DNA from 2 places in the Rhizobium sp. 01T417 genome. Region 2 is predicted to be linked to the other one. Evidence: riboswitches for the same ligand, from Rfam matches in the RefSeq annotation. Region 2 holds a riboswitch; the other holds the start of a gene.
The links. A riboswitch is a leader RNA that binds a small molecule or an ion and turns the genes downstream of it on or off. The one in region 2 is predicted to bind S-adenosylmethionine.
Positions count from the first base shown of each region.

Region 1: another riboswitch for S-adenosylmethionine. It lies ahead of AC1DPR_RS05500 (O-succinylhomoserine sulfhydrylase); the one in region 2 lies ahead of metA (homoserine O-acetyltransferase MetA).

Region 1 is NZ_JBFTQH010000003.1:324,985-341,011, forward strand. Features, by position in the region: gene ppk2 (polyphosphate kinase 2) at 1-479, opposite strand, end outside; gene phoR (phosphate regulon sensor histidine kinase PhoR) at 716-1,942, shown strand; gene AC1DPR_RS05445 (substrate-binding domain-containing protein) at 2,141-3,175, shown strand; gene pstC (phosphate ABC transporter permease subunit PstC) at 3,324-4,805, shown strand; gene pstA (phosphate ABC transporter permease PstA) at 4,802-6,124, shown strand; gene pstB (phosphate ABC transporter ATP-binding protein PstB) at 6,139-6,954, shown strand; gene phoU (phosphate signaling complex protein PhoU) at 6,998-7,711, shown strand; gene phoB (phosphate regulon transcriptional regulator PhoB) at 7,748-8,431, shown strand; gene AC1DPR_RS05475 (GcrA family cell cycle regulator) at 8,525-9,058, opposite strand; gene AC1DPR_RS05480 (aspartate aminotransferase family protein) at 9,487-10,683, shown strand; gene argF (ornithine carbamoyltransferase) at 10,726-11,643, shown strand; gene AC1DPR_RS05490 (Hsp33 family molecular chaperone) at 11,736-12,731, shown strand; gene apaG (Co2+/Mg2+ efflux protein ApaG) at 12,732-13,124, opposite strand; gene AC1DPR_RS05500 (O-succinylhomoserine sulfhydrylase) at 13,325-14,509, opposite strand; SAM riboswitch at 14,555-14,633, opposite strand; gene AC1DPR_RS05505 (2'-deoxycytidine 5'-triphosphate deaminase) at 14,706-15,800, shown strand; tRNA gene AC1DPR_RS05510 (tRNA-Gly) at 15,856-15,929, shown strand.
Region 2 is NZ_JBFTQH010000002.1:201,300-217,326, forward strand. Features, by position in the region: gene ispG (flavodoxin-dependent (E)-4-hydroxy-3-methylbut-2-enyl-diphosphate synthase) at 1-269, shown strand, start outside; gene AC1DPR_RS03090 (LysE family translocator) at 287-925, opposite strand; gene AC1DPR_RS03095 (polyprenyl synthetase family protein) at 1,042-1,956, opposite strand; gene mtgA (monofunctional biosynthetic peptidoglycan transglycosylase) at 2,091-2,837, shown strand; gene AC1DPR_RS03105 (DUF1868 domain-containing protein) at 2,935-3,654, shown strand; gene AC1DPR_RS03110 (glutathione S-transferase family protein) at 3,666-4,313, shown strand; gene rpmF (50S ribosomal protein L32) at 4,470-4,655, shown strand; gene AC1DPR_RS03120 (hypothetical protein) at 4,802-5,206, shown strand; gene phaR (polyhydroxyalkanoate synthesis repressor PhaR) at 5,210-5,782, opposite strand; gene AC1DPR_RS03130 (acetyl-CoA C-acetyltransferase) at 6,018-7,199, shown strand; gene phbB (beta-ketoacyl-ACP reductase) at 7,268-7,993, shown strand; gene AC1DPR_RS03140 (hypothetical protein) at 7,990-8,142, opposite strand; gene AC1DPR_RS03145 (hypothetical protein) at 8,231-8,377, opposite strand; gene AC1DPR_RS03150 (SIS domain-containing protein) at 8,519-9,247, opposite strand; gene nagA (N-acetylglucosamine-6-phosphate deacetylase) at 9,262-10,413, opposite strand; gene AC1DPR_RS03160 (SIS domain-containing protein) at 10,413-11,444, opposite strand; gene AC1DPR_RS03165 (GntR family transcriptional regulator) at 11,441-12,214, opposite strand; gene AC1DPR_RS03170 (aldose epimerase family protein) at 12,326-13,348, opposite strand; gene metA (homoserine O-acetyltransferase MetA) at 13,474-14,397, opposite strand; SAM riboswitch at 14,433-14,510, opposite strand; gene AC1DPR_RS03180 (ABC transporter ATP-binding protein/permease) at 14,661-16,027, shown strand, end outside.

The sequences.
Region 1 (16,027 bases), on a different contig from region 2:
TTGTGCGTGCAGAAGCCCATGACGGGCTCGACGCCGGCACGATTGTACCAGGACCGGTCGAAGAGCACGAACTCGCCCGCGGTCGGGAATTGCGCGACATAGCGCTGGAAATACCATTGCCCGGCCTCACGATCGGTGGGCTTGGCCAATGCGACCGCCCGGGCAAGGCGGGGATTCATGTGCGCCGATGAGGCGGAAATCGCGCCGCCCTTGCCCGCCGCATCCCGTCCCTCGAAAAGCGCCATGACCCGCTTGCCGGTGGCCTGCAGCCAGAACTGCACCTTGACCAACTCGATCTGCAGCTTTTTGAGTTCTTCAAGGTATTGTTCTTCCTTGAGGTGTTTGTCGTATGGATAGCCGCCGGATTCCAAAGCCGCCTTGTCAACCCAGTCCGGCAGCACGGCATTGTCGACATCAAAGACGCGCTTCTCTCCGCGGATGTCCAGTTCGACGGCTCTGCTTTCGACATCATCGGCCATGGCTTCTTCTCCGGTGAACTTCGTCGCATACAGGCGACCATATTTCCTGTTGAAAATCAAATGTCTTGCGGATCGTGGAAATTTCTGTGTGTTCGCACCAAAGCTTTTCCGCGTGTCGTGTGCAGGCGAAAACTTCTGTCATGAATCACGGCTATCAGGCAGAGTTTGAAGATAAGAGTACGAGCCGAAACCGCGAGGGGCAGTTGGAAGACAAAGCGCCATGGACACGAAGCCTGATTGCACGCATTCGGCAGGAGCGTCCCGTCCTGCTCGTGGCTCTGCTGATCGCCCTGATTGTTCTGGCTGCAGGCGCAAACAAGTGGGTCGTGCTCGGTCTTCTGTTGCTAATGATCATCACGGCGTTGTGGCACGCGGTTCCGGCGGCCCTCCCGAAAGTCCAGCTGGAACCAGTTCCCGAGACTATCGAAGCGCCCGGGAACCGCTTGGCCGAGGTTGCCGCGACGCTTGCCGCGCTCGACATCCCCGTCATGGTGCTTTCCGGTGATGCCTCGGTGCTTTACCAGAACCGCGCGGCCGAAAAGGCTTTCGGCGAGGCCGCCATTGGTGCGCATATTTCCGCTCGCCTGCGCTCGCCTGGCATCCTCGACATGGTCAGCGAAACGATTGCAACCAACGCGCCGAACCAGATCGAGCACTCTGAACGCCTGCCATCCGAGCGCGTTTACATCGTCCGCAGCGCCCCCGTGGAGTTTGACGAACAGCAGCCGGCTGATGAGCGTTTCTTCGTGCTCTCCTTCCGGGACATTTCCGAGGTTCGCCGCATCGACCGCATGCGCTCCGATTTCGTCGCCAATGCCAGCCACGAGTTGCGCACGCCACTCGCGTCCCTGCGCGGCTTCATAGAGACTATCCAGGGCCCGGCGAAGAATGACGGCAAGGCGCAGGAGCGCTTTCTCGGCATCATGCTGGATCAGGCCACTCGTATGAGCCGTCTTGTCGACGACCTCCTGTCCTTGTCGCGGCTGGAACTCAAGTCACATATCGCCCCGGATCAGAAGGTCGATCTCGTTCCACTTCTCGGCCATGTGAGGGACTCGCTGGCACCACTCGCAAACGATGTCGGCGTTGAGATCGTGCTGCATCTTCCGCTGGGCAAGGCAGAGGTGCTTGGCGACCGCGACGAACTGGTCCAGGTTTTTGAAAACCTGATGGAAAATGCCTGCAAGTATGGGCAGGAGGGCAAGACCGTCGATGTGTTCCTGAAGAATGCACCGGGCGAGCCGGTGGAGGTCACGGTTGTCGACAAGGGACCGGGAATTCCGGCCGAGCATGTGCCGCGACTGACCGAGCGTTTCTACCGTGTGAGCATCGAGGACAGCCGCTCGAAGAAAGGCACGGGGTTGGGCCTTGCCATCGTCAAGCATATCCTGACGCGGCACCGCGCGCGCTTGATCGTCAAGTCGGAAGTCGGCAAGGGAACGAGCTTCACCGTGCGGTTTTGACATAAAACTGAGATCAATCGTGCGGGATCGCATTCTTTGTATAATGATTTCATATATTTAATCTGTCACAAATGTTTCGTGAAAATGACATAAAAGCTCTGGGCATCAGGGGCTAAAGAGAGCGGGCCGCTGATGAAGACGGCACTGCAAAGGCCGCTCAAGGCCGCACTCAGACCGCTATATGCCCGGGAGATTGTTATGAACGCTTTTAAACTCACGGTCGCAGCACTTGCCGCTTCCGCCGCTTTCGCTGGCGCGGCCGTTGCTCGCGACCAGGTTCAGGTTGCTGGCTCGTCCACCGTCCTGCCTTACGCCAAAATCGTAGCCGAAACCTTCGGCGAAACCTTCAAGGACTTCAAGACGCCGGTCGTTGAATCCGGCGGCACGGGCGCTGGCCTCAAGGAATTCTGCAAGGGCGTCGGCCCGGACACCATCGACGTTGCCAACGCTTCGCGTCCGATCAACGCCAAGGAACTGGACGCCTGCAAGGCAGCCGGCGTCACCGACATCCAGGAAGTGAAGATCGGCTATGACGGCATCGTCTTCGCGACCGACTCGTCCAACCCTGATGCCGCCTACGTCCCGGCCGACATCTATAAGGCTCTGGCTGCCCAGGTCGTTGTTGACGGCAAGCTCGTCGCCAACCCTTACAAGAAGTGGTCGGAAGTCAACCCGGCACTCCCGGCTGTTGACATTGCTGCCTACATCCCGGGCGAAAAGCACGGCACGCGCGAAGTCTTCGAACAGAACGTTCTTGCTGCTGGCTGCAAGGCTTCCGGCGCTCTCGACATCATCAAGGCTTCGATCTCTGACGCCGCCGCTCAGACCAAGGCTTGCGTCGCAGTCCGCAAGGACGGCGCTGCTGTCGACATCGACGGTGACTATCCAGAAACGCTGGCACGCATCGCTGCCAACAAGACCGGCGTTGGCGTCTTCGGCCTTTCCTTCTATGAAAACAACGCCGACAAGCTGAAGGTTGCGACCGTCAACGGTATCGTTCCGTCGACCGAAACCATCTCCGACGGCACGTACCCGGTTTCCCGTCCGCTGTTCTTCTACGTCAAGAAGGCACACCTCGGCGTCATCCCGGGCCTGAAGGAATACGTCAACTTCTTCGTATCCGAACAGATGATCGGACCGGACAGCCCGCTCGTCGAGTACGGCCTCGTTGCCGCTCCGGACGGTGAGCGCGACGCGATCCGCAAGGGCGTTGAAGACGGCAAGACTATGTAAGGACTTTGCCGGCGCGATCACCAGATCGCGCCGGCTTTGCCTTGTTCCGCCAAGTCGGGACGGGGTCTGAACTTCTGCAAGTTTGAGAGCCGGATCGGTCCGCCTGCCGTTTCCGCTTTTGGGGTCAAAGGGCCTGGGACCTAAACGAATGGGTACATCCATCATACTCTTGTGTCTCGTGGTGCTTGGCGCCGTTGCTTTCATCGCAGCGCGCAGCCGTGCTACGGCACTTGCCGGGGGCAAGTCCTCCGCGCTGCATTCGCGACCGGGCTACTATGGCGCCTATGCCGCCATCTGGGCGGTGCTGCCGGCACTTATCGTGCTGTGCGCCTGGCTGCTGATCAGCCCTTCGATCATTGAGTCTTCCGTCCGTGGCACTTTCCCGGATGACGTCAAGGCGCAGCCGGCCGCGCAGCAGAACCTGAATTACGGGATGGTCAGCGCGATTGCGCGCGGCTTGCCGCTCCTCACCCCGGAGAAGATCAGCGGTGCAGCCAGCGATCCGGCTGGCCTCCAGGCAAAGCTTGCTGCAAAGGGCGTTCCGCTGGCCGGCCAGCCGCAGCCATACATGATCGACGCAGCGCAAAAGCTGAACGAAGAATCGGCTTCCAGCCGCCTCGTCATGACGGCGGTCGTCCTCATCCTTGCCGTTGCCGGCGCATTCTATGCGCTTCGTGAAGTCGCTCCGCGATTCCGTGCACGCAACCGCGTCGAACGTGTCATGCTTTGGGGCCTGCTCCTGGCGTCCTCGATCGCCATCCTGACGACGATCGGTATCGTTCTGTCAATGCTGACGGAAGCCGCGCATTTCTTCGCGGTCGTTCCTGCTGCAGACTTCTTCTTCGGTACGGTCTGGGATCCGCGCTTTGCTGGTGCCGGCGGCTCGTCCTTCGGGCAATTCGGCCTGATACCGCTGCTGCTAGGCACGCTTTACATCGGCTTCGTTGCGATGCTGGTGGCGGTGCCTGTCGGCCTGTTCGCGGCGATCTACATGGCGGAATACGCGGCCCCCGCGGTGCGATCGATCGCAAAGCCGCTGCTCGAAGTGCTCGCTGGTATTCCGACGATTGTTTACGGCTTTTTCGCCCTCGTCACGGTCGGCCCCTTCCTCCGCGACCTGTCTTCGCAGGTAAACGGCCTCCTTACCGGCAATTATGCGAACTTTATTCAGGCACAGAGCGTTCTGACAGCGGGTATCGTCATGGGCATCATGCTGATCCCATACGTTTCGTCGCTCTCCGACGATATCATCACCGCTGTGCCGCGTGCGCTCCGCGATGGTTCGCTCGGTCTCGGTGCGACGCGTTCGGAGACAATCAAGAAGGTGGTGCTTCCCGCGGCGCTGCCCGGCATCGTCGGCGCGCTTCTGATGACTGCATCGCGCGCCATCGGCGAAACCATGATCGTGGTGCTGGCGGCGGGTGTCGCAGCGCGCATCCAGATCAACCCGTTCGAGCCAATGACGACAGTCACTGTCAAGATAGTCAATCAGCTCACTGGTGATCTGGAGTTCACCTCGCCGCAGACGCTGGTTGCCTTCGCGCTTGGTATCACGCTGTTCTTCATCACGCTTTGCCTCAACATCTACGCGCTCTATATCGTGCGCAAATACCGGGAGCAGTACGAATGACGGATATTGTTTCTCCGGGTCAGGGCGTTGTCGTTTCGAAGGCGCCTGAACGTCGCGACATCGGCCTCAAGCGCCGCTATGCCGCCGAGCGCCGGTTCCGCATCTATGGCATCGCTGCGATCTCCTTTGGCTTGATCTTCCTGGCGGTTTTGCTGACGAGCGTCGTCAGCAAGGGCTACACGGCCTTCCTGCAGACGGCGATCACGCTGCCGATCGAGTTCAGCGAGAAAACCATCGACCCGAACAACAAGCGCGCAACGGATCCGTCCGTGCTGATCGCGGCCAATTATTCGGTTCTCATCCGCGACGCGATGGTCAAGACGCTGAACCTCAATGCATCGAGCCGTCCCGAGGTGCGTGACGCGACCGCTATGATCTCCAAGGGCGCGCCGATCCAGCTGCGCGACATGGTCGTTGCCGATCCGTCGCTCATCGGCAGGACAGTCAACATCACCCTGCTTGCAGACGCCAACGTTGACTCCGCCAACAAGGGTCAGATTGACCTCAAGGTCGACGAGAAGAACCGCAAGGTGAACGACAGGCAGGTTGGCTGGATGAACCAGCTGGCGGAAACCGGTGCGCTGCACAAGAAATTCAACACCGGGCTCTTCGTCAACGGCAACTCCAGCCGTCCCGAGGCCGCCGGTCTTGGTGTCGCCCTGGTTGGCTCGCTTTATCTGATGTTGATCGTGCTCGTCCTTTCCCTGCCGATCGGCGTTGCCGCTTCGATTTACCTCGAGGAATTTGCACCGAAGAACAAGCTGACGGACCTGATCGAGGTCAACATCAACAACCTCGCGGCGGTTCCCTCCATCGTCTACGGTCTGCTCGGTCTTGCTGTTTTCATCAACTTCGCCGGCCTGCCGCGTTCAGCGTCGCTGGTTGGTGGTCTGGTACTGACCCTGATGACCTTGCCCACGATCATCATCGCGACCCGCGCAGCGCTTCGCGCCGTCCCGCCATCGATCCGCTCGGCCGCGCTCGGCCTCGGCGCCTCCAAGATGCAGATGGTCTTCCACCACGTCCTGCCGCTTGCGATGCCCGGTATCCTGACCGGCACGATTATCGGTCTGGCGCACGCGCTCGGGGAGACGGCGCCGCTGCTTTTGATCGGCATGGTCGCTTTCGTCGCGAATGCTCCGGCGACGCCCATGGAGCCTTCGACGGCCCTGCCGGTGCAGGTCTACATGTGGGCCAATGAAGCCGAGCGCGCCTTCGTCGAGCGGACCTCCGGCGCCATTATCGTCCTGCTCCTATTCCTGATCCTCATGAACCTCGGAGCCATCCTCTTGCGTCGTCGCTTTGAGCGCCGCTGGTAAACGGAGTAAACATTATGAACATGTTGACGGAAGCAGCAGTTGAGAAAGCGGTTGATCAGAAGATGAACACCATTCCCTACAAGATGATCGGCCAGGACGTCTCCGTTTACTACGGCGAGAAGCGCGCGCTGTTCGACGTGAAGCTGAACATCCGTGAAAACACGGTGACCGCCCTGATTGGCCCATCCGGTTGCGGCAAGTCCACCTTCCTGCGCAGCCTGAACCGCATGAACGACACGATCGACGGTTGCCGCGTCACTGGCAAGATCACGCTCGATGGCGAAGATATCTACGATCCGGATATCGACGTTGTGGAGCTTCGCGCGCGTGTAGGCATGGTGTTCCAGAAGCCCAACCCGTTCCCGAAGACGATCTACGAAAACGTCGCCTACGGTCCGCGTATCCATGGGCTCGCCAAGTCGAAGGCCGACATGGACCAGATCGTCGAACACAGCCTGCAGCGCGCCGGCCTCTGGAATGAGGTGAAGGATCGCGTTCACGAAGCCGGCACCGGTCTTTCCGGTGGTCAGCAGCAGCGCCTCTGCATCGCCCGCGCCGTCGCCGTCAGCCCCGAAGTCATCCTGATGGACGAGCCATGCTCGGCACTCGATCCGATTGCAACGGCCAAGGTCGAGGAGCTCATCCACGAGCTCCGCGAGAACTACACGATTGTCATCGTGACGCACTCGATGCAGCAGGCCGCCCGTGTTTCGCAGCGCACAGCCATGTTCCACCTTGGCAACCTCGTCGAGGAGAATGACACCGACAAGATGTTCACCAACCCGGACGATCCGCGCACCCAGGACTACATCATGGGCCGCTTCGGTTGATCGGCCGTCTCGGTAGCACTTACGATATTCAAGGATGAGCCCTATGGCATCGACACATATCTTTTCTGCCTACGACGATGATTTGAAGTTCCTGTCCCGCCGTATCTCGGAAATGGGCGGCTTGGCCGAGCAGATGGTCTCGGATGCCGTACGCGCGCTCGTAAACGGCGATACGGCTCTTGCCCAGAAGGTCATCTCGGACGATGTGATCCTCGACCACGCGGAGCGCGAGATCGGCGACAAGGCGATCGTCACGATCGCCCGCCGCCAGCCGATGGCGGCCGATCTTCGCGAGATCATGGGCTCCATCCGCATCGCGGCAGACCTGGAGCGCGTCGGCGACCTGGGCAAGAACACTGCCAAGCGCGTCATTGCCGTACAGAGCGCCGGCGTGCCGCGCAAGCTCGCCCGCGGCCTCGAGCACCTGTCCGAGCTCGCCCTCGTCCAACTCAAGGAAGTCCTCGACGTCTACACGAGCCGTGCTGCCGACAAAGCAAAATCGGTCCGTGAGCGCGACGAGGAAATCGACGCGATGTACACCTCGCTGTTCCGTGAAATGCTCACCTACATGATGGAAGATCCGCGCAACATCACCAGCTGCACGCATCTTCTGTTCTGCGCCAAGAACATCGAGCGCATCGGCGACCACGCCACCAACATTGCCGAAACGATCTACTACATGGCCACCGGTGCCCAGCCGGAAGGCGAACGTCCGAAGGACGATACCGCCAACACCGTCGGCGCAGTCACTGAATAGTCATTCCGCGACCGCGCCCCCAGGAGACCGAAACGAATGATCCCTAAAGTAGCTGTCGTTGAAGACGAAGAAGCGCTGAGCGTGCTTCTCCGCTATAACCTTGAGGCCGAAGGCTTTGAGGTCGATACCATCCTGCGCGGCGACGAGGCCGAGATCCGGCTTCAGGAACGCACGCCGGACCTTCTCATCCTCGATTGGATGTTGCCGGGCGTGTCTGGCATCGAGCTCTGCCGCCGCCTGCGCATGCGGCCGGAAACCGAGCGCCTGCCGATCATCATGCTGACCGCCCGTGGCGAGGAAAGCGAACGGGTTCGCGGCCTCTCGACCGGTGCTGACGATTACGTCGTCAAGCCGTTCTCGACGCCGGAGCTTGTCGCTCGCGTCAAGGCGATGCTGCGTCGTGCCAAGCCCGAGGTGCTCTCGACGCTGCTGAAGTGCGGCGATATCGAGCTGGATCGCGAGACGCACCGCGTTCACCGCAAGAGCCGCGAAGTCCGCCTCGGCCCGACCGAATTCCGCCTTCTCGAGTTCTTGATGGCATCGCCCGGCCGCGTCTTCTCGCGCTCGCAGTTGCTCGATGGCGTCTGGGGTCACGACATCTATGTCGACGAGCGTACTGTTGACGTCCATGTCGGCCGCCTGCGCAAGGCTTTGAACTTTTCCAACATGCAGGACGTCATCCGCACCGTGCGCGGTGCCGGCTATTCGATGGAAGCCTGATCCTTTCAGGCGAGAGCCTGAGAGGTCTTTCCCTTACAACGAAAAACGGGCCCGCGAGGGCCCGTTTTCTTTATTCCTTATCCGGCTTCCGGGTCAGGCGACCCGGTTAGCGGCCTTGCGGCGCTCGTTGACCGGCTGGTAGGCCATGCGCTGATGATACGTGCAATACGGGGAAGAGTCCGGGGACTCGCAACCGCAGAAGTGGAAGTCGTCATTGAGCGGATCGCCGACCGGCCACTTGCAGGTGCGCTCGGTGAGCTCGGTGAGGCCAAGGCGGCGAGAAATCGGAACGATTACATTTGCGGCCGGACGGAAGCGGACTTCCTCCACCGTATCGATTTCGATCTCTTCCTTGAGCATCGTCGCGCCCTGTTGGCGGGTAACGGTGCGTGTGGTGATCCGCGAGGCGTAGTTCGTGGCGCGGGGCGCCGAAGTCGTGCGCTTGGGGGTTCTGACGGTGGTCGTCGAACCGCCGGCCTTGGCACGGCCGGGCAGACTCAAACGATGGACTTTACCAATGACGGCGTTACGACTTACACCGCCAAGTTGTGCTGCGATCTGGCTGGCGCTCAGGCCTTCGGACCACAGCTTCTTCAGTTTTTCAACGCGCTCGTCTGTCCAGTTCATGCCCCTGTCTCCGCCTTATTAGCGTTGGTGTAGGCAGAATCCTTCACCGTTGCCACGGACGTATCCGAGGCAAGAAACGCTTACTCAAATTTTGGTGACTAGTTCCGCCGCATGCAGCCTAGTAATTGAGTTTTAACCTAGTGTGAGGCCGACTCCGTGACAAGAGTCGGTTGAATCTCGGGGAATCGATTTTCAAGTTTTCCCCAACTTGCTGGGCGTGAGAGTCATTTATGCAACATAGTTGTTGATAGGTCGAGCGCCTCGGGATGGCTGCTTGACGCATGCAGCGAAACCTCAGTTTTGTTGACATTGCAGTGCGAAAAGTAAATAGTGCTGCTCGCCGCCGAAAGGCGGCATTTTTAATTTTCCGGACCTGCTTTCCTTAGCCGGAGTCCGGCTGCTGATGATTGCTGATAGGAGATCGCGCCATGGCTGAAGCCGCGCTTTACGACACCTACTCTCGTGCCCCGCTGCGGTTCGAGCGAGGAGAAGGCGTGTGGCTGATCAGCGAAACGGGCGAGCGATATCTTGATTTCGGCGCGGGCGTTGCCGTCACCTCCGTTGGCCACAGCCATCCGCATGTGGTTGGCGCGCTGAAGGAGCAGGCCGACAAGGTCTGGCATCTGTCCAACATCTATGAGATCCCGGGTCAGGAAACACTGGCAAAGCGGCTGACCGATGCGACCTTCGCCGATAAGGTGTTCTTCACGAACTCCGGCGCGGAAGCCTTGGAATGCGCGATCAAGACCGCGCGCCGCTATCAGTTTTCCAAGGGCCATCCCGAGCGGTTCCATATTATCACCTTTGAAGGCGCCTTCCATGGCCGTACGCTGGCGACGATTGCCGCCGGTGGCCAGGAGAAATACCTCGAAGGCTTCGGTCCCAAGGCGCCTGGCTTCGATCAGGTGCCGTTCGGTGATCTCGATGCACTCCGCAGCGCCATCACAAATGAAACGGCCGCGATCCTCATCGAACCTATTCAGGGGGAAGGCGGCGTCCGCCCGGCGACGAACGAGTTCCTGAAGGCACTTCGCGCGATCTGCGACGAGCATGGTCTGCTGCTGATTTTCGATGAAGTGCAGACCGGCATGGGCCGCACGGGCAAGCTCTTTGCGCATGAGTGGTCAGGCGCTACCCCCGATATCATGGCGGTTGCCAAGGGCATCGGCGGCGGCTTCCCGCTCGGAGCCTGCCTTGCCACGGCAGAGGCCGCTTCCGGCATGAAGGCCGGCACGCATGGCTCCACTTATGGCGGCAATCCGCTCGCCATGGCAGTTGGCAGTGCCGTGCTCGACGTGATCCTCGCGGAGGGCTTCCTGCAGCAGGTGCGTGACGTCTCGCTGGTATTCCGCCAAGGGCTGGCCTCGCTCAAGGATCGCTATCCTGATATCATCGAGGATATCAAGGGCGAGGGGCTGCTGCTCGGCGTCAAGGCCGCCGTGCCGTCCTCCGAACTGCTGCAGGCGATCCGTGACGCCCATCTGCTCGGCGTACCCGCTGGCGACAATGTCATTCGTCTTCTGCCGCCTCTGGTCGTCACTGCTGACGAAGCCCGCGAGGGCCTTGCCCGCCTCGAACGCGCCGCCGAAAGCGTGCGCGCTGCGAAGGTCAAGAAGACGGCTTAATGAATAGTGCCTGTCGGAAGGCGGGCGTGATAGGTAACGATAATGGCTTCCCCCAAACACTTCCTCGATCTCTCCGCCGTCGCGGCATCCGACCTACGGCTCATCATGGATGACGCAATCTCGCGCAAACAGGCCTTCAAGGCCGGGCAGGGCGACAAGCCGCTATCAGGCAAGATGCTGGCGATGATCTTCGAAAAGCCCTCGACGCGCACCCGCGTGTCCTTCGACGTTGGCATGCGCCAGCTCGGGGGCGAGACGCTGTTCCTGTCGGGCACAGAAATGCAGCTTGGCCGCGCCGAGACGATCGGTGACACGGCCAAGGTGCTGTCGCGCTATGTCGACGCGATCATGATCCGCACGACTGATCATGCCCGCATGCTGGAGCTCGCCGAGCATGCAACCGTTCCTGTCATCAACGCATTGACGGATGATACGCACCCCTGCCAGATCATGGCTGATGTCATGACCTTCGAAGAGCACCGCGGCCCGATCAAGGGCAAGACGATCGCCTGGACCGGCGACGGCAACAACGTGCTGCATTCGTTGGTCGAAGGAGCCGCGCGTTTTGGCTACCGCATGAATATGGCGGTGCCCCTTGGTTCCGAGCCAAAGGATCACTATCTGAACTGGGCCCGCAATGAGGGCGCCGAAATCATGCTTTACCATGATGCAGACCGTGCGGTCGCCGGCGTCGATTGTGTGGTGACCGATACCTGGGTCTCCATGAATCAGGAACATCGGGCCCGTGGTCACAACGTATTCCAGCCTTATCAGGTCAATTCGGCTTTGATGGCGCAGGCCGACAAGGATGCATTGTTCATGCATTGCCTGCCCGCCCATCGTGGTGAGGAAGTTACGGACGAGGTGATCGACGGCCCGCAATCCGTGGTCTTCGATGAAGCGGAAAACCGTCTTCATGCGCAGAAGTCGATTCTTGCTTGGTGCCTGGGCGCGATCTGAACCATACTGGACGCCACGTTTGGCCGGAAGGCCCGGTGGCCGTGCGAGCGGATGGACACCCTTGTCTGCCGCTCTCAGACTAGGAGAAGACCATGGCAGAACCTGCAGCCACCCTCGGCGAATTCAATTTCGCCGGCGATGATCATGTCGTTCCGTTTCAGGTTGAGGGACTGGATGTGCGCGGTCGCGCCGTCCAGCTCGGGCCGATGCTGGACGCGATCCTCGAGCGCCATCGCTATCCTGCGCCCGTCGCGCGGCTTCTTGCCGAAGTCGTTGTGCTGACGGTGCTGCTCGGCACGTCGCTGAAATTTGAAGGCAAGTTCACGGTCCAGACCAAGGGCGACGGCCCGGTGGACCTGCTTGTTTGCGATTTCTCGACGCCTGAGAACGTGCGTGCCTACGCACGCTTCAACCAGGGCCTCCTCGACAGGGCCGTTGCGGCAGGGCAGATCGAGCCCGAACAGCTTCTCGGCAAGGGCATGCTGGCCTTTACGATCGATCAGGGCAAGTTTTCCCAACCCTACCAGGGTATCGTTGCGCTCGACGGTGCGACCCTTGAAGAGATTGCCGGCACCTATTTCCGCCAGTCTGAGCAGATCCCGACGCGGGTGCGTCTTGCTGCTGCCGAACTCTTCGATCGCGACGACGCGGGCAAGCCGCGCCACCGCTGGCGGGCTGGCGGTCTTGTCGCCCAGTTCCTGCCGGAAGCGCCGGAGCGCATGCGCCAGCCGGATCTTCACGGCGGCGACGGCGATAGGACTGGCGGCACCCACAAGGAAGACGATGCCTGGATGGAAGCCCGCTCGCTCGTCGACACGATCGACGCCGACGAACTGACGGATCCGCAAGTCGGCACCGAGCGGCTGCTATATCGTCTGTTCCACGAGCGTGGGGTTCGCGTCTACGAACCGCGCGAGGTCTTCGATCGGTGCAGCTGTTCCCGCGAAAAGATCAAGGGGGTGCTGAAGGGCTTCTCGGCGGAGGAAATTGATGCCAGTCAGGAAGACGGCGCAATTTCGGTCACCTGCGAATTCTGCTCGACGACCTATCGTTTCGAAGTGGAAGAGGTGGCAGAGCCTGCGGAGTGATCAGTTCAGGACTCTCAGCAGCCCTGGCGAATCCAGTGAGAAGGCGGGTATTTCGACATTGAAAAGCTCGCCTTCGTCCGTTTCCATCTGGTAGTGACCGAACATCAGCCCCGACGGCGTATCCAGCGGGCAGCCCGAGGAATATTCATAGGTATCGCCGGGCGCGAGCCGCGGCTGTTCGCCCACGACGCCGGCGCCCGTGACCTCATCGACGAGGCCGTTCTGGTCGGTGATGTTCCAATAGCGGTTCACCAGTCGCACGGACTTGTCGGAATTGTTGCTGATGACGATCCGGTAGCCCCAGACATAGCGATCGTCTTCCGGATCGGATTGCTCCTCCAGATAAAAAGGTTCGACGACGACTTCAATGTCTCGTGTAAGGGCGCGGTACATGCCTACACCATAGTCAATATACGTTACCGGTATCTTATACGACAGCCGATCCGTCAATAAACCGATAGTCGATCACGTCCGTAATGCCTGTAAAGGCAAGAAGTTTCGCCACTTAAGCCTGACTTTGACCTGTCTTGGGTGGGGCAAAGCAGCATGTGGCGGTCGGCCGGATTTGCGTCGATCCGGCCGATGTCGGCTGATCAGGCGTTCACTTTTGCGAGAGCCTGGGCGAAGTCCTCGATCAGGTCGTCCGTGTCCTCGATGCCGGCGGAAAGACGAACGGTACCGCCGGAAATGCCGAGCTCCGCCCGTGCTTCGTCGGTCAGGTTCTTGTGCGTCGTCGTAGCCGGATGCGTGATCAGGCTCTTGGCGTCGCCCAGATTGTTGGAGATCTTGACGACCTGCAAGGCGTTTTGGAGCGCGAAAGCTGCTTCCTTGCCGCCCTTGAGTTCGATGGCGACCAGTGTCGAGCCACCCTTCATCTGCTTGGCGACGATGTCGGCCTGCGGATGATCGTTGCGGCCGGGATAGATGACCTTGGCGACCTTCGGTTGATCGGCCAGGAAGTCGGCGATCTTCGATGCGTTTTCGGTCTGCTGCTTGACGCGCAGCGGCAGCGTCTCGAGTCCCTTCAGCAGCGTCCATGCCGTGAACGGCGACATGGCCGGGCCGGTGTGGCGGTAGTAGTCCTGAAGGTTCTCGTTGACCCATTCCCGGTCGGAGAGGATGACGCCACCGAGGCTGCGGCCCTGGCCGTCGATGTGCTTGGTGGCCGAATAGACGACGATATGGGCGCCGAGCTCGAGCGGCTTCTGGAAGATCGGCGTGGCGAAGACGTTGTCGACCACGACCTTGGCGCCGATCTGGTTGGCGAGCTTGGCGACGCCGGCAATGTCTATCACCTCGAGTGTCGGATTGGTCGGGCTTTCCAGGAAGAACACCTTGGTGTTCGGGCGGATCGCCTTTTCCCAGTTTTCCAGATGGCGACCGTCGACCAGCGTGCATTCGATACCGTATTTCGGGGCGAGCGTCTCGACGACCCAGCGGCAGGAGCCGAAGAGGGCGCGGGCGGCAACGATGTGGTCGCCGGCCTTCACCTGGCAGAGGATTGCGGCGGTGACGGCTGCCATGCCGGAGGCCGTGGCGCGGGCTTCCTCTGCGCCTTCCAGTGCGCACATGCGCTTCTCGAACATGTCGTTTGTCGGGCTGCCGTAGCGAGCGTAGATATAGCCTTCCGTTTCGCCCTTGAAGCGCGCTTCGGCCGCTTCCGCGCTCTCATAGACGAAGCCCTGCGTGAGGTAGATGGCTTCCGAGGTCTCGCCATATTGCGAGCGCAAAGAACCGTCGTGAACGAGTTGGGTTGCGGGGCGCCAAGTCTTGCTCATGAATCACCACTTTCAAACAACAAAAAAACCGGCCGCGAAAGCAGACCGGTTTTGCACCCGGTCCTTTTAGCCACTTGTTTAACGTGGCTGCAAGCCGACCGGCCAAATCACCACGGGATAAAAGTGCAATACTGCCGTTCTATGCTTGCGTCAATTCCTTGAGTTTGGTTTTGTCTCCCGCGAATATGGATGGGGCATGATGGCTCGCGAAACAGGAATTTTGGCGGATCGCGCGATAGCCGCGCTCTTTGAGGCGGGGCGTCTCACCAGCGAGCGCGATTTGGACCACGACCAGATCCAACCGGCAAGCCTTGACCTCAGGCTTGGCGCGAAGGCATTCCGCGTTCGCGCGAGCTTCATGCCGGGTCCTTCCCATTTGGTGTCCGATAAGCTCGATCGCCTCAGCCTCCACGTCGTCGACCTCAGCGAAGGCGCCGTGCTGGAGACCGGCTGTGTCTATATCGTTCCCTTGATGGAGCGCCTCGACCTGTCGGCCGACATGTCGGCCTCGGCCAATCCCAAAAGCTCGACCGGACGTCTCGATATCTTCACCCGCGTCATCACCGACTACGCGCAGGAGTTCGACAAAATTCCGGCTGGCTATTCCGGCCCGCTCTATCTCGAAATCAGTCCGCGTACTTTCCCGATCGTCGTGCGTCGAGGCTCGCGCCTGTCGCAGATCCGCTTCCGGGTCGGCCATTCGATACTTGGGGAGCCGGAATTGCTCGCGCTCCACGATGCCGAAACGCTGGTCGCCAGCAAGCTGCCGAACGTCTCCGGCGGCGGCATTGCCCTGTCGATTGATTTGGCCGGCGACAAGGATGGACTGATCGGCTACCGCGGTAAGCACCACACTGCAGTCGTCGATGTCGACAAGAAGGCGCAGCACGACATCTATGACTTCTGGGAACCTCTCTATAGCCGCGGTCGCGACGAACTGATCCTGGATCCGGACGAGTTTTATATTCTCGTCTCGCGCGAAGCCATCCATGTGCCACCGCACTACGCGGCGGAGATGACCCCCTTCGATCCGTTGGTTGGCGAATTTCGCGTGCATTATGCAGGCTTCTTCGACCCCGGCTTCGGCCACGTCCCCGCCGGCGGCCGCGGCAGCCGCGCCGTGCTCGAGGTCCGCAGCCACGAGGTTCCCTTCATCCTCGAGGACGGCCAGATCGTCGGTCGCCTCGTCTATGAGCATATGCAGGAGCACCCCGAGAGCCTCTACGGCTCCGGCCTCGGCTCCAACTATCAGGCCCAGGGCCTGAAACTCTCGAAGCACTTCCGCATCTGACAACGCCAATGCCCGCTTGACAGCGGCACCCATCTATTGGAAATCTCGCTCCAACGCGGGTGTAGCTCAATGGTAGAGCAGCAGCTTCCCAAGCTGAATACGAGGGTTCGATTCCCTTCACCCGCTCCAAGTTCAGATGGTTTTGCTGGGACTGAGCGGATTTCATCCGCACTGTGGTCTGAGCGTGGTGCCCACGTGGGCCGCCGTCGTTCGCTGTCTTACTCCAC
Region 2 (16,027 bases):
AGAACATGCCGGTCTGGCGCGAGAAATATCCGGGTGTCGAAGCGCTGAACGTTGCGGTCATGGGCTGCATCGTCAACGGACCAGGTGAAAGCAAGCACGCCGACATCGGCATTTCCCTGCCCGGCACCGGCGAAACGCCGGCTGCGCCCGTGTTCATCGACGGCAAGAAGGCGTTGACCCTGCGCGGGCCGAACATCGCTTCTGACTTTGAGGCGCTCGTGGTCGACTACATCGAAAAGCGCTTCGGGCAGAAGACGGCCGCCGAATAAGCGCCAGCCGGAAGCGTTCAGATTCGGCTGGTCAGCAGCTTCAGCCCCGCGACACAGTAGAAGGCGGCCATGGCCCCCTCGATCCAGCGGCGTATGTTGCGGTAGATCTTCAACGCATGTGGTGTCGAGAACAACACGGCGTAGCCCATGAAGACGGTAAAGCCTGTCACCATGCACACTCCGATGATCAGGCCGGCGACGGGTGCCGGCGCGCCCTGCGGCATGCCGAGGGCGATGATCGCCAGCCACGCGAAGATGGCCTTCGGGTTGGTGATGTGGATACCATAGCCGCGCAGCAACTGGGCCCGCGTCGAAAGGTTTCTCTGCACGACAGCTGTCGGCAGGTCATTGTTGGCGCGTACGGCCTTGAAGGCCTTGTAGGCGAGATAAAGCAGATAGAGGCCGCCGAAGACCTTCAGGATCTCAAGCGCGATGGCGTAGGTCTGGAGGATGGTCGCAAGACCGAGAGCGGCGGCGCAGGCCCAGGTGAACGAACCCGCGAAGATGCCAAGCGCGATGGTCATGCCTGCCTTCCGGCCGTGCGTCATCGACGTCGACACGATGGCCATGATTGCCGGACCAGGGCTGATGACGGCGATCAGATAGGCGACGTAGGCCGGCAGGATCTGCGGCAGGTAGGTCAGGATCTCATGCATCTTGCGTCTCTTGTTCGGCCACTCGGCTATTGCCGGTTTTTTTGCCCCGGCTCCACGCGAACGACAAGGGACTGCATCTCGTCAGGTGGCGGAAATATTGTCTAGGTGACGCTTTTTCAGCTCTTGCGTCCGGCAATGAAGCGAGCTGCTTCAGTCAGAACTGTGCCGCGCCCGGCATAGGGAGACAGCAGTGCTTCGGCCTCGCGCACATGCTCGGCAAGCTTGGCTTCCGCCCATGCCATGCCGTGCAGTGCCACCAATGTGCCCTTGCTGCGACCGGCGTCCTTACCCGTCGCCTTGCCCATTGTGGCTGCATCGGAGGTGAGATCGAGAATGTCGTCCGCGAGCTGGAAGGCGAGGCCGATCCTCTCGCCGAACTGACGCAGTCGTGTACGATCCTCCGGCGAAGCGCCGGCAATGATGGCGCCGGCTTCGCAGGCAAAGCGGATGAGCGCGCCTGTTTTCATGGCCTGCAGCGTCACGATGCCTTGTTCGTCCGGCGCCTGCTTCTCGGCGGCAAGGTCGAGTGCCTGACCGCCTGCCATGCCCCCGATGCCTGCGGCTCGCGCCAGCGCGAGCGTCAACGCCACTTTGGCGGCATCAGGCAATTTCGTTTCGGGCGCAGCGATGATGTCAAAGGCATAGGTGAGCAGACTATCGCCAGTGAGGATGGCGGTCGCCTCGTCATAGGCGATGTGCACGGTCGGCTTGCCTCGACGCAGGTCGTCGTCGTCCATTGCCGGCAGATCGTCGTGAACCAGCGAATAACAGTGCACGCATTCGAGTGCCGCGCCCACACGCAGCGCCGCGTCTCTGTCCCCGCCGAGCAGCGATGCCGCCTCGATGACCAGGAAAGGGCGGAGCCGCTTGCCGCCGTTCAGGCTGGCATAGTGCACGGCTGAACGCAGCCGTTCCGGACGGGCGATCTCGCCGTTCAATACGGATGACGACAGCAGGGTGTCGAGCACAGCCTCGACCTCGCGCGCGGTGGCCGTCAATCTGGCTTCGAATGTTTCAGAGCTTGCGTCCATGGCGCGCTGTTTGGCATGAGCTGCCTTCCCTCTGCAACGGAATTGTCGATCATCCGGCGAAGATTTCCTTTGTCTCTGGCAATGCCAGTTCGCAAACGGTATGGAGGAGAAGGGCAAGAGACTGGGTCGGGGAATTGGACATCACGCCGGAGAGAGAGGAAAGCATGACCGTGCCGTTTCACAGGCACGCGTTGTTTTGGCTCAAGGGCCGGCCCGTGATCATGCGCATCGCTCTCGCACTGGCGGCGCTCGTCATTCTTCCCTATGTCCTGATTGTCCTCTATCTGCTGCCTTTCGTTCACCCCGTTTCCACGCTCATGCTTCGCGATCTGGTGCTGCTGCGCGGCTACGACCGGCAATGGGTATCGCTCGACGATATCTCGCCGGTTCTCGTCCAGTCGGTGATGATGTCCGAGGATGGACAATATTGCTTCCACGGCGGTGTCGATTGGGGCGAGATGCGGATGTTGTTGGAGGATACGCTGAGCGGCCAGGCGACCCGTGGCGGAAGTACGATCCCGATGCAGACGGTGAAGAACCTGTTCCTCTGGAATAGCCGGTCCTTCGTTCGCAAGGCGATGGAGCTGCCGTTGGCTGTGACCGCAGATTTCGTCTGGTCGAAGCGGCGCCTGATGGAGATCTATCTCAACATTGCCGAATGGGGGCCGGGGGTATACGGCATCGAGGCCGCGGCACGTCACCATTTCAACGTGCCGGCATCGAAGTTGACCAGTCGGCAGGCCGCTCTTCTTGCCGTGTCGCTTCCCAACCCCTTCGATCGCAACGCCGGCAAGCCCGGGCGTGGCTTGCGACGGCTCGCCGGCCTGATCGAGCGCCGCGCGCGAGGGTCGGGCGATTACATCAGATGCATTTATGATTGATATCGCAATAAGTCGTTGGTGCTCATGAGTGTCATCTGGCATTCGTGCTTTAAAATTATGGACGGAAATCCCTCCATCAACGACCGGATTACCAGCGATGATTTCTGCCCTTTCGCCCAGCCTTCTGACCTATTCCGCCATTCATAATCCTGTCCCGCCGAGGCATCTCGGGACCCGCTACGACGCAACTGGGACGTTTCTGCGCGAGCCCGGCAATACGGTAGTCTGTCATCTGGTCGAGGGATCGCGCTCGCAGCGGGCGATCGTTGAAGCGCGTGAGACGTTTCTGGCGATGCCGGAAGCTTCGCAGTTCGCCTTCACGCCGATCTCCAGCCTGCACATGACCCTGTTTCAGGGTATTATCGAGTATCGCCGCACGCCGCCTTACTGGCCGGAGGACGTGGCGCTTGATACCGGGATCGAGCGCATGAGCGAGATCTTTCTGGATCGGCTGCAATCCTACGAGCCACCGGGCCCGTTTGAGGTTGAAGTCACCGAGGTCACGCCGGTCGGACTTACGGTGGACGGCATTACCGCAGCGGACCGGCGGATCATGAAGGACTGGCGGGACGCGTTCGCCCCTGTGTTCGGCTACCGGCACCCGGATCATGACACCTATGCGTTCCACGTCACATTCTGCTATCCGATCGCAAGGCTGCCGGAAGCGGCGCTCCGGGCATGGCAGGCGATGCTCGATGGCGCGCTTGCCACACTGCGCGAAACCGCTCCGGTGATAGAATTGAAGCCTCCGGCCTTCTGCTCTTTCGACGATATGAACCATTTCGAGGAGCGGCTTGTGTTCGCGCCTGCAGCGTAAAGGGAGATTTCATGGACAAGCTCACGCTCTATATCGGCAACAAGAACTATTCGTCCTGGTCGCTTCGGCCATGGATCGCCATGACGGCCGCCGGCATTCCCTTCGAGGAGGTGCTGGTTCCCTTCGATTTTCCCGCCGGCAATCCTCGCTTCAGGGAGTTCTCGCCAACGGGGCAGGTTCCTGTGCTTCTGCACGGCGAGGTTCGTGTCTGGCAGTCACTGGCGATCATCGAATATGTTGCCGAGCTCTTCCCGGAAGCCGGGCTATGGCCAAGGGAGCGTGGGAAGCGAGCGGTCGCGCGCGCTGTTTCCATGGAAATGCTTGCGGGTTTCGGAGCCCTGCGGAACGCCTGCCCGATGAATATCCGGCGGCCGAAGGGCAAGATCGCGCTTGCTGATGGGGTCATGGCCGATGTCGCCCGCATCGAGACGATCTGGCGCGACCTGCGCGCCCACTCCGGCGGGCCGTTCCTTTTTGGCGGTTTTTCAGGCGCCGACGCGATGTTCGCGCCAGTTGTCAGTCGTTTCGATGTATACGACCTGGTATCTGCCGGCGACACGCTCAGTTATATTGCAGCCATCAAGGCGCATCCCGCCTGGAAAAAGTGGGAAGAGGCGGCGCGATCCGAGCCCTGGATTGTTGAGGAAGACGAGGTCTGACCCTTGAATCGCAGGAATCTCAAAAAATAAGCTTGGGGACTGGTCAAGCCCCCTCAAGGCATGTATAAGCGCGCAAAATTTCCGAAATCGCGATACGTCGTTTCGGCCGCCAGTCTGGCCGTAGGATGTGTTTGCCCGTGAAGTGGAGTAAGAGAAATGGCTGTACCGAAGAGAAAAACGAGCCCGTCCAAGCGCGGTATGCGCCGCTCTGCCGACGCGCTGAAGGCTGCGACCTACGTTGAAGACAAGAACTCCGGCGAACTGCGCCGTCCGCACCATATCGATCTGAAGACCGGTATGTATCGCGGCCGTCAGGTTCTGACGCCGAAGGAAAGCGCATAATACATTTGCGCTCTGTCTGAGTAAGACTTGCGAGGTCGGCCATGTGCCGGCCTTTTGCTTTTTCCGACGACAAATACATTCTTTGGATGGCTTGAAGTCACGCGGCGATTTACGGCACTATTCTCTCGCTGGGGGAGATTTGCCACATGTTCAATGCTGTGCCGCTGATGGTTATTCCGTTCATTCTCTACAATATGTCGATGCTGGGCTTGATGGGCGGCGGCGGGCTTCCATCGCTCGAAAACGATGTCATCGTTTTGTCGATGATTTCGGGGGCCATGTGGAGCATGTCGCTCGGCGACCTCTTCATCGTCATCGCGCTTGCAGTTCTGTTCTTCGAAATATTGAAGGCGACCCGCAATGACGGCAGCCTTACCAATCACATATTGTCGATGCTCGTCTTTATTGCCTTCCTGGTCGAGTTTCTCCTCGTCCAGGATGCGGCCACCCAGGTTTTCTTCATCCTGATGACGATTGTGTTGATCGATGTGATTGGCGGCTTTGCCGTATCTATTCGCACCGCCAGGCGCGATGTTTCGATCGGGCTCTGACGCTTAGAGACTATCGAGTTTGTTCTGAAGGGCGCGCAGCTGTTCCTTCAGCTCGTCGATGTCCTTTGCTTCCGCCTTGCGGCTCTCCTTGGCCGGCGGCGTCATGAACGGTGAAAACATCTGCATGGCCTGCTGGAACATCTCGGTATTGCGACGGACCTGGTCTTCGACCAGCTGCATCGGCAGTTGCAGGTTCTTGCCGATCGGCGTTTCGCCGAAAGCGCGCGTGACCTGCTCGCGCATCTGCGCCTGCTGTTCGGTAAAGGCGCGCATGGAGTGTTCCAGGAAGCTCGGAACGACCATCTGCATCTGGTCGCCGTAATAGGTAATCAGCTGGCGGAGGAACGAGATCGGCAGGAGCGTGTTGCCCGTCTTGGATTCCTGTTCGAAAATGATTTGTGTCAGTACCGAGTGGGTAATGTCGTCCCCGCTTTTTGCATCCTGGACCGTAAAATCCTCCCCCTTCTTTACCATCTCCGCCAGGTCTTCCAACGTTACGTAAGTGCTGGTGCCTGTGTTGTAGAGGCGGCGATTGGCGTATTTCTTGATTACGATCTGCCCGTCATTCTTCGCCATATCAGTCTCCCGAAGCCCGTCTGATTGTTATGGAAATTCCTCCACGGAGGAATGTAGACGCAAACGAAGCCCAGTGACAATCTCTTTGTGCGATGCGGCAACCCCTTTTGCAGCAGAGATAATTTGCCCCAGCGTAAGCAGTGCCTAAAATTGAATGTTAGCGTCTTGTCGTTTGACTTGGCGCTGAAGCTTTGTCAGTTTCCTCTGTATCTGATGGAGTTAACAGGAGATCGTCATGTCGAGTTCATCCATCGTCATCGCTAGTGCAGGCCGCACAGCCGTTGGCTCATTTAATGGCGCGTTCGCCACCGTTCCGGCCCATGAACTGGGTGCGGCCGCGGTCAAAGGTGCGCTGGAGCGTGCAGGCGTCGATGCCAGCGAAGTCGATGAAGTCATTCTCGGCCAAGTTCTTCCGGCTGGCGAAGGCCAGAACCCGGCCCGCCAGGCCGCCATGAAGGCGGGCGTTCCCAAGGAGGCGACGGCATGGGGCGTCAACCAGCTCTGTGGCTCCGGTCTTCGGGCGGTGGCGCTCGGCATGCAGCAGATCGCGCTCGGTGACGCAAAGATCATCGTCGCCGGCGGTCAGGAGTCGATGTCGATGGCGCCGCATGCTGCGCATCTGCGCGGCGGCGTCAAAATGGGCGACATGAAGATGGTCGACACCATGATCAAGGACGGCCTGACGGACGCCTTCTACGGCTATCACATGGGCATCACCGCCGAGAACATTGCCCGCCAGTGGCAGCTCTCCCGCGAGGAGCAGGACCGCTTTGCCGTCGCGTCGCAGAACAAGGCGGAAGCCGCGCAAAAGGCGGGTCGCTTCGCCGATGAAATCATTCCGTACGTTATCCAGACACGAAAGGGCGACGTCACTGTCGATGCCGACGAGTACATCCGTCATGGTGCGACGTTCGAATCGATGGCCAAGCTGCGTCCTGCCTTCGACAAGGAAGGCACGGTGACCGCGGCGAATGCCTCCGGCCTGAACGATGGTGCCGCCGCGGCCGTGCTGATGACCGAGGCCGAAGCCTCCCGTCGTGGTATCCAGCCGCTCGTCCGCATTGTTTCCTGGGCTACGGCAGGCGTTGATCCGCAGGTCATGGGAACCGGACCGATCCCAGCGTCGCGCAAGGCGCTGGAAAAGGCGGGTTGGTCTGTCGGCGATCTCGATCTGGTCGAAGCAAACGAAGCCTTTGCCGCGCAAGCATGCGCGGTCAACAAGGACCTCGGCTGGGATCCTTCGATCGTCAACGTCAACGGTGGCGCGATCGCGATCGGTCACCCAATCGGCGCGTCCGGCGCGCGGGTGCTCAACACGCTCCTCTTCGAGATGAAGCGCCGTGGCGCCAAGAAGGGATTGGCGACGTTGTGCATAGGTGGCGGCATGGGCGTCGCGATGTGCTTTGAAGCTCTTTGAACAGCAGGCAATCCAACCATAACCTGAGCCCCGCAGGATAGCGGGGCCTTCAAATGAGGGAGCTGAACATGAGCAGGGTGGCTGTTGTCACTGGTGGTACCCGCGGCATTGGCGCCGCGATTTCCGTCGCACTGAAGAATGCAGGCTATGCAGTTGCCGCCAACTACGCGGGCAACGACGAGAAGGCGAACGCCTTTCACAGCAGGACAGGCATTCCCGTCTTCAAATGGGATGTTTCCGACTATGCATCATGCGGTGAGGGCATCGCGAAGGTAGAGGCTGAACTGGGTCCGGTCGACGTCCTTGTCAACAACGCCGGAATCACCCGGGACGCAATGTTCCACAAGATGACGCCGCAACAGTGGCACGAGGTCGTCAACACCAACCTCACCGGACTCTTCAACATGACGCACCAGGTCTGGGGTGGCATGCGCGACCGAAGCTACGGGCGGATTGTCAACATCTCTTCGATCAACGGCCAGAAGGGGCAGATGGGGCAGGCGAACTATTCGGCGGCCAAGGCCGGCGACCTCGGCTTCACCAAGGCACTTGCGCAGGAGGGTGCAGCCAAGAACATCACCGTGAATGCGATCTGCCCGGGCTATATCGGGACGGAAATGGTTCTCGCAGTTCCCGAGAAAGTCCTCAATGAACGGATTATTCCGCAGATTCCGGTCGGCCGCTTGGGCGAGCCTGAAGAGGTTGCCCGCTGCGTCGTCTTCCTGGTTTCCGATGATGCGGGTTTCATTACCGGATCGACGCTCAGCGCCAATGGCGGCCAGTTGTTCGTTTAGCGGATGGAGGCTGTAAGGCCGTTATCGTGGCTCTCGATCTGCTGCGAATAGCGGCCTTGCTGGCTACGCGTATCGTACGGATTCAAGTATGCCGCATAGGTCGCCATGGCGATCGTCAATATTGCGGCTGCGCCGATAATTCTGGTCATGCCCTGCACTCCGAATTCCCCACGGCCCATTGGTCGTTCAAACCGGTGTCGATATTGGGGCGGATTTGAGGAATTATTAGGCTGTCTTTCAGCCCTTTGGGTGACGCCTTGCCTTAGCCCTGACCGGCACCTTTTGCATTGCGCGATCTTCGCCGCGAAGAGCGGCAGCGGCCGTTGTCACGAATGCAGCCGCAATCAGGATGGCGACCGCGGAATTCAAGATAATCTGCGTCATGGGACCGTTCCTTTCCAAGTCGGCGGGACGTAGCTTGCCGCTGTTCTTGAAAGAAATATGCGCCTCACTCGCACGGTCCGGTAGATTGAACTTTGGCGCCCGACTGTCGGCGTGGCGTTGACAATCGGGCGCCGCGCTCTCCTAGAGGTGCGGATTGCGCGGTCGGTATTTTGACACCAGCCGCTGGTTCACCGCTGCCGCGCCCGGCATGTTGGCGCTGAGATAGATCGGTGCGTCGCCGCTCTTCGCCAGCTCCGAAGCAACCTCTGCGAAGATCGCGTTGAGGACCGTTGCACCGATCGCCGTGGAAACCGGCCCGACTTTTAGCTCCGTGCCCGGGAGCGCTATTACGGCATCGCCAGGGGGAAGACCGTTGTCCAGTACGATATCGGCGATGTCGGCCAGCCGCCGCCGGCCGTTTGCAATCGCACTCGAATAGGAGACCGACGTGATGGCGATCACCTTGGCGCCGATTTCGTGGCCATAATCGGCAGCTTCGATCGGCGCTGCATTCACGCCGGAGTTCGATGCGATGATGATGACGTCGCCGGGCTGCATCCCATAGCGCTCCAGTACCGGCCGCACCAATCCTTGCGTACGCTCGTAAACGGAACTGATTACGGCGCCTTCGTGCAGCATTGCGGAGCCGACGAGGACCGGGATCGTCAAGGCGAGGCCGCCTGCTCGATAGTGGAGCTCTTCCGCCAGCATATGCGAGTGCCCGGTGCCGAACACATAGACCCGCTGGTCGTTGCGGGCGGCTTCCAGGATCGCTTTGGCCGCCAAAGCCATGGGCTCGGCGAGTTCCGTCTTCAAAGCCTCGAGCCGGCCAATCAGATTGGAGAAATAAGCATCGGTGATCGCGGTCATCCCATCCTCGCTTTCTAGGCGGCTTCACCGCTGATGAAGGTCCGTGTGACCTCCAGGGCGTCGGTGAGATGCACCAGGTCGGCCCGGGCGCCCGGTGACAGGTGGCCGCGGTCGTCAAGGCGCAGGAAGCGCGCCGGGTAGAGCGTCGCCATGCGAAGGGCCTCGGCGAGAGTCAGTTCCAGATAGGTAATCCCGTAGCGGATGGTGGACGCCATATCGACATCGGAGCCCGCGAGCGTGCCATCGGAAAGAACCAGCTTCGAGCAGAACCCGCCCCTTTCGCGCCGAACCGTACGACCGTTCAACGTGAAAGAGTCTTGCTCCGATCCAACCAGCGACATCGCGTCGGTGACGAAAAAGAGCTTGCCCTCGCCCCGCTTGGCACGAAGCGCGGTTCGAAGCGCCTTCGGATCGACATGATGGCCGTCGGCGATGATGCCGCACCAGACCGAGGGGTGATCGATGGCCGCACCGACCAGACCGGGCGCCCGGTGGCCAAGCTGGCTCATGGCGTTGAAAAGATGGGTGACGCCACGTGCGCCCGCATCGAACCGTACCTCTGCCGCCTCGCTGGAGCAATCGGAATGACCGATGCTGACGGTGACGCCGGCTTCGTTGAGTTCGCGCACCTGTTTCGACGTGACCTGTTCGGCCGCCATCGTTACCAGCAGCGTGCCGATCGCCTCCTTGGCCACAATGAACGCCTTCACGTCCCTGTCTTCGACGGGGCGCATGAGCTCGGCAAGGTGTGCTCCCTTGCGGGCAGGCGCCAGATGCGGGCCCTCGAGGTGCAGACCCGCCACGCCGCGGTTCGACTTGACGGCTTCCTTGGCTGCCTCGATTGCTGCCGCTGTCGCGTCCGCGGTATCGGTGATCAGCGTCGGCAGCAATGCAGTCGTTCCGTAAGGGCGATGACCTTCAGCAATCATGTACATGGAGGCTGGCGACGGCTCGTCGTTGAGCATCCGGCCGCCACCGCCGTTCACTTGCGCATCGATGAAACCTGCGGAAAGCACGCCGCCTTCAAAGCGCGTGTGCTCACCGTCAGGAAGGTCGCCTGCCGCCGCAATCGCCTCGACACGGCCGTTCGAGACAATGAGCGCCTTGTCGTCGTGGAAGCGCTGACCGTCGAAGATCCGCGCGCCGGAGAAGATCTTGCGAACCATCACATCGTCTCCGTGACCTTGAGCAGGTTGGCCGGCTTGTCGGGGTCGAATCCTTTCCGACGGGTGACCGACTCGATCAGGCGGTAGTAAACGAGCAGCGAAACAAGGGGATCGAGCAATCCGCTGCCGGTCGTCGGCACCTGGACATTGATGCCGGAAACCGGCTTGGCCGAGAACGGCACGGTGGTGGCGCCCAGCTTTTGCAGTCGCTCCAGAGCCTGCACGTTATTGCCGAAGGCCGGATCATCCGGCGTGAAGGCGACGATCGGGAAGCCTGGCTGAACAAGGCGCATCGGACCATGCATCAGCTCGGCAAGGGAGAAGGCTTCTGCATGCAGGCCTGCCGTCTCCTTGGCTTTCAAGGCTGCCTCAAGGGCGATGGCGAAGGCAGGACCGCGACCAGCGGTGTAGAGTGAGCTGGCGTTGAATAGGACGTCCTCTGCGGCCTTCGTATCGATGCCGCTGGTTGCCTGGAGGGCATCGGGCAGCTTTTCCAGGGAGGCATGCAGATCGCGCTTGCCGCTGATGGCGGCCGTGACACCGGAAAGCGCGGCGACCGAGGCGATGAAGGACTTGGTCGCAGCTACGCTCTTTTCGGCGCCCGCATTGAGCCCGAGAACGATGTCGGCCTGCTTGGCAAGCGGACTATCGGTGACGTTGACGACAGCGATCGTCGTTGCGCCGCCGCGTTTTGCCGCATCCTGCAAGGCAACGATGTCGGGGCTCGCGCCGGATTGCGACACTGTGAAGTGGATGCCACCCTTCAGATGCAGCGATGCGCTGTAGACCGAGGCGATCGAAGGGCCAACCGATGCGACTGGCACGCCACAGGTAATCTCGAACAGGTATTTGAAGAAGGTCGCGGCGTGGTCCGAAGAGCCGCGCGCCGCGGTCGTCACGACGCTCGGAGCGCCCGATGCAAACAGCTTTGCAATTTCGTCGAGGACGGGCCTTTCTTTCTGCAGCAGCGTTGCGACGACCTCCGGCGACTGGCCGGCTTCCTGCAACATTAGCGACGGGCTTTCACTCATAGGTCATCTCCGATTCTCAATTCCGCAACAAAATCATATGCATCACCACGATAGTGGGAGCGGGTGTATTCAACGACACGCTGGTCCTCCAGACGCGACACACGTTCGATCAGCAGTGCGGGCGCGCCGGCATTCACGTTAAGCGCAGCGGCCGACGACGGATCGAGTGTGACCGCCGTCAATCTCTGCAGCGCTCGGACCGGACGGTGGCCGTTCGCCGCGAGCGCTTCATAAAGAGATCCCTCGCCGCCACCGCCTTCGCCGAGAAACTTTATCGGCACGACAGCGCGTTCGATGGCAAGCGGCAGCCCGTCGGCAAGGCGCAGACGATCGAGGCGAAGAACCGGTTCATCAAGCCCAAGGCCAAGCAGGAACGCCTCTTCCGGAGATGGCGTGTTGACCGTCCGAGACAAGATCCTTGCGGCCGGAGCGCGACCGCGCGAGCGCATGTCGGCAGAAAACGACGAGAGCCGCCACAGCGACTGTTCCATTCGCTCGACCTTGGCGGAAACAAAGGTGCCGCTTCCGTGCCGCGACTCGAGCGTGCCTGAATTCATCAGGTCGCGATAGGCGGTCCGAACGGTGACACGCCCGACCTTCAAGGCTTCGGCCAGATCGCGCTCGCCGGGGAGCGCCGTTCCGGGCTTCAGCAACCCTTCCTGGATCAAACCGGTCAGCGCCTGTGCCAGCCGCTTGTAAAGCGGCCCGGTCAACACCTCGTCGCGCAGGCCACGGCTGTTCAGTTCCGCTATCAGACTGGTTCTATCCATTTTGCAATAATAGAACCTATTTAGAACCAATCGCAAGCAAGAAATGACGCGCAAAAAAACCCCCGCAGGAAGCCTGCGAGGGTTGGCTCATTCGAGAACAAGGCGAGAGCGTTAGCTCTTCGAGAAAATGTAATCCGTTTCCTGACGCAACACTTCACCCGGGCGCAAAACGGCATCGGGGAAGCCCTCGTGGTTGATCGCATCCGGCCAGATCTGTGTTTCCAGGCAGAAGCCGGCGAAGGGACCATACTTGCGTCCATCGAGGCCTGGCACAGGCACGTCGAGTTTGAAGCCGGCGTAGAACTGTACGCCGGGCTCCGTGGTGCGAACTTCCAGCGAAACGCCTGAGTTCAGGCTGCGGGCAAGCGCGACGGAGCGCTTTGCGGTGCGTTCGGTGGAGAGGCAGAAATTGTGATCGTAGAGCGCCTGTTCGCTACCGTCGAACCGCTTCATGGGCGACATCTCGCGGAAGTCGAAAACCGTTCCGGCGACGGGCCGTACCTCTCCGGTCGGGATCTGCAACTCATTCGTCACGAGGTAGCCGTCGGCTGCAATCATGATGTCGTGGCCGAGCGCATCGTCGCGGCCGTCGAGGTTGAAATAGGCATGCTGGCAGACGTTAGCGATCGTCGGTTGATCGCTCGTCGATTCGTAGGTCACGGAAAATTCGCCGTTGCCGTGTACCCAGTACGTCGCCTGGATGGTGCAGTTGCCCGGATAGCCGCCGCGACCGTCGGGATCGACGATCTTCAACACGACGCGGTCGGCATCATGCTCGACGATTGTCCAGTTCCGCTTGGCGATGTTGTCGTTGCCGCCGTGAAGATGGGTAACGCCCTTCTCGTTGAGATCGAGTTGATAGTTCTTGCCATCCAAGGTGAACTTGCCGCCGCCGATGCGGTTTGCGCAGCGCCCAGGCGTCGCTCCAAAGTAAGAGGAGTGGGCGGGGTAGCTGTCAAAATCGTCGAAGCCAAGCAGCAGCGGCGCATCGTGACCGTCAAGGCGGAGATCCTGAATGACGGCGCCCCAGGTGATGATCTTGGCGGTCAGCCCGCCACCCTTGATCTCGACACGAAAGACAGTCTCGCCCGACTGGGTTTGCCCAAAAACTTCCCGTTTCAACATTTCCGCCATAGCGACCATCCAGATATATCTTTAATTGAGGCAGGGAACCTGCCCCCATTTGCCGCAAACCGCAACGGGTGTCGTAAAAAAGAAGCACAGTCAGACTAGGCGCGGCCGCTTAGCATCGGCTTCTGTCAGTTGCCCTTGCCGATGTCGTTGAGATCGTAAGGTGTCGTCTGGTAGATCTCGTTGATCCAGTTGCCGAACAACAGGTGCGCGTGGCTGCGCCAGCGATTTTGCGGCGCCAGCGACGGATCGTTGTGCGGGAAATAGTTGTGCGGCATCTTGATCGGCACGCCGGCATTCACGTCGCGGAAGTACTCGTCCGAGAGCGACGTTGAATCGTACTCCACATGATTGAACATATAGAGCCGCTTGCCCTTGCGTTCATGCACCAGGCAGACGCCCATTTCGCTGGATTCCATCAGGATCTCCAGGTCTGGTGACTTTTCGATGTCGCTGCGGCGAACCTCGGTCCAGCGCGACACGGGCACTTCGAAATTGTCGGAGAAACCGTTCAGGTAGACCGACGACGGCTTCAGATTCCGGTGTCGGTAGACACCGAAGGCCTTCTCCTTGAGTTCGTACTTCGGAACGCCGTGGAAATGATAGATCGCGGCCATCGCGCCCCAGCAGACGTTCATCGACGAATGGACGTTGGTTTCCGTCCAGTCGAAAATCTGCTGCATTTCACCCCAATAGTTCACGTCCTCGTAGGGCAGTGTCTCGATCGGCGCGCCTGTTGTGATGAAGCCGTCGAACTTGCGGTCCTTCACTTCCTCCCACGTCTGGTAGAAGGCGAGAAGATGGTCTTCCGAGGTGTTCTTTGCTTTATGGTTGCCCACGCGGATGAGCGAAAGCTCCACCTGCAGCGGCGAAGCGCCGACCAGGCGGGCCATTTGCAATTCCGTCTTGATCTTGTTGGGCATGAGGTTGAGAAGCCCGATCTGCAGCGGCCGGATGTCCTGACGGATTGCCGCCGTCTCGGTCATCACGCGTACGCCTTCCTGAACCAGGGTTTCAAACGCAGGCAAGGTATCGGGGATCTTGATGGGCATTGCGGTCACTCGATCAAAGAAACGAATATATCGCTATCGGTCCGCACGCGGCCCTTTAGCAACTTCTTTAACGTGGCTGCAAGCCGGCCGGCCAAATCACCACGGAGTGCCTTAAATAGCGCCAGTCGGGCTGCGAATCAATTGCTCATACGAAGAGTGGGGTCGATGCGAAGTCACTCACACGTTAAAGGTTGCTAGAATCTGTTGGTGGACACAGCGAATCACCACGTTTATTGAAGTAGAATGACGACTAGGGACGCGTAATGGCAGATGACCTCAAAGGCAGGCCAAGCATTCAAGGGCAGGACAGAGTAGGATACGACCTGAGCCTGGGCTATCGCTTGAGGGTCATGTTCTCGGCTTTCTGGCATTCGCCCGTGCGGGGAAGGGTCTTGGTGATCGCTACTGCGCTGATCGCCATCATTCTTGCGACCGCCTATGCCACCGTCATTCTCAACCAGTGGAACGCGCCATTTTACGACAGCATCGCGCGGCGTGATCTGCCCGGCTTCTTCCATCAGTTGAAGGTCTTCGCGTTGATCGCCGGCATGCTGCTGCTGCTCAACGTCGTGCAGGCCTGGCTCAATCAGATGACCGCGGTCTACATGCGCGAAGGCCTGACGCGTGATCTTGTCAACCAGTGGCTTCAGCGCAAGCGTGCGCTTCGGCTTTCGGCCAGCGGCCTCATCGGCGTCAATCCCGATCAGCGCTTGCACGAAGACGCCCGCAACCTCGCGGAAAGCACCACGAGCCTGATGATCGGGCTGGTGCAGGCGACGATCCTGCTGATCAGTTTCATCGGCGTTCTGTGGGATCTCTCAAGCGGCTTTATCTTCCGTTTCGGCACGCATTCCTTTTCCATTCCGGGCTATATGGTTTGGGCTGCGATCTTTTATGCGGCGTCCGCATCGATTCTCAGCCAACTGGTGGGCCGCAAGCTTGTAAAGCTCAATGCGGATCGTTTCTCGAAGGAAGCAGAGCTTCGCTTCGCGCTGATGCATGCCAACGAGAACATGCCGGCGATTACCGTGGCACGCGGCGAGGAGAATGAGCAGAAACGTATCGACACCGACATCAGTGCGGTGCTTGCCGTCATCAAGCGGGTGGCGATGGCCAACGTCAACCTCACCTGGGTATCGGCCGGCTACGGTTGGCTCGTCGTTGTCATCCCGATCATTGTTGCCGCACCCGCCTACTTCTCCGGCGGCCTGACGTTTGGCCAGCTGATGGTGTCCGTGGGCGCCTTCAACCAGGTCAACACCGCCCTTCGCTGGTATGTCGCGAATTTCGGTCCCATCGCCGAATGGCGCGCCACCCTGATGCGCGTCACCGATTTCCGGCAGGCGCTCACCAGCATGAATGACGAGATCAATATGAAGGGAACGATCAAGTACGAACGGAACCCTTCCGGAAACCTGACGCTGGAGCATGTCCGGATCGCCGCCAAGATCGGTGAGGACATCGACCAGTGCGGTGGTTTCCGCATGCACGAAGGCGCGGTGACGATCAAGGCCGGCGAAAAGGTCATGATCAACGGCGACCACAACGTGAATCGCAAATTGCTCTTCCTTGCGCTTTCCGAGCTTTGGCCGTGCGGCGGCGGCAAGATCGGCTTGCCGCCCACGGACGA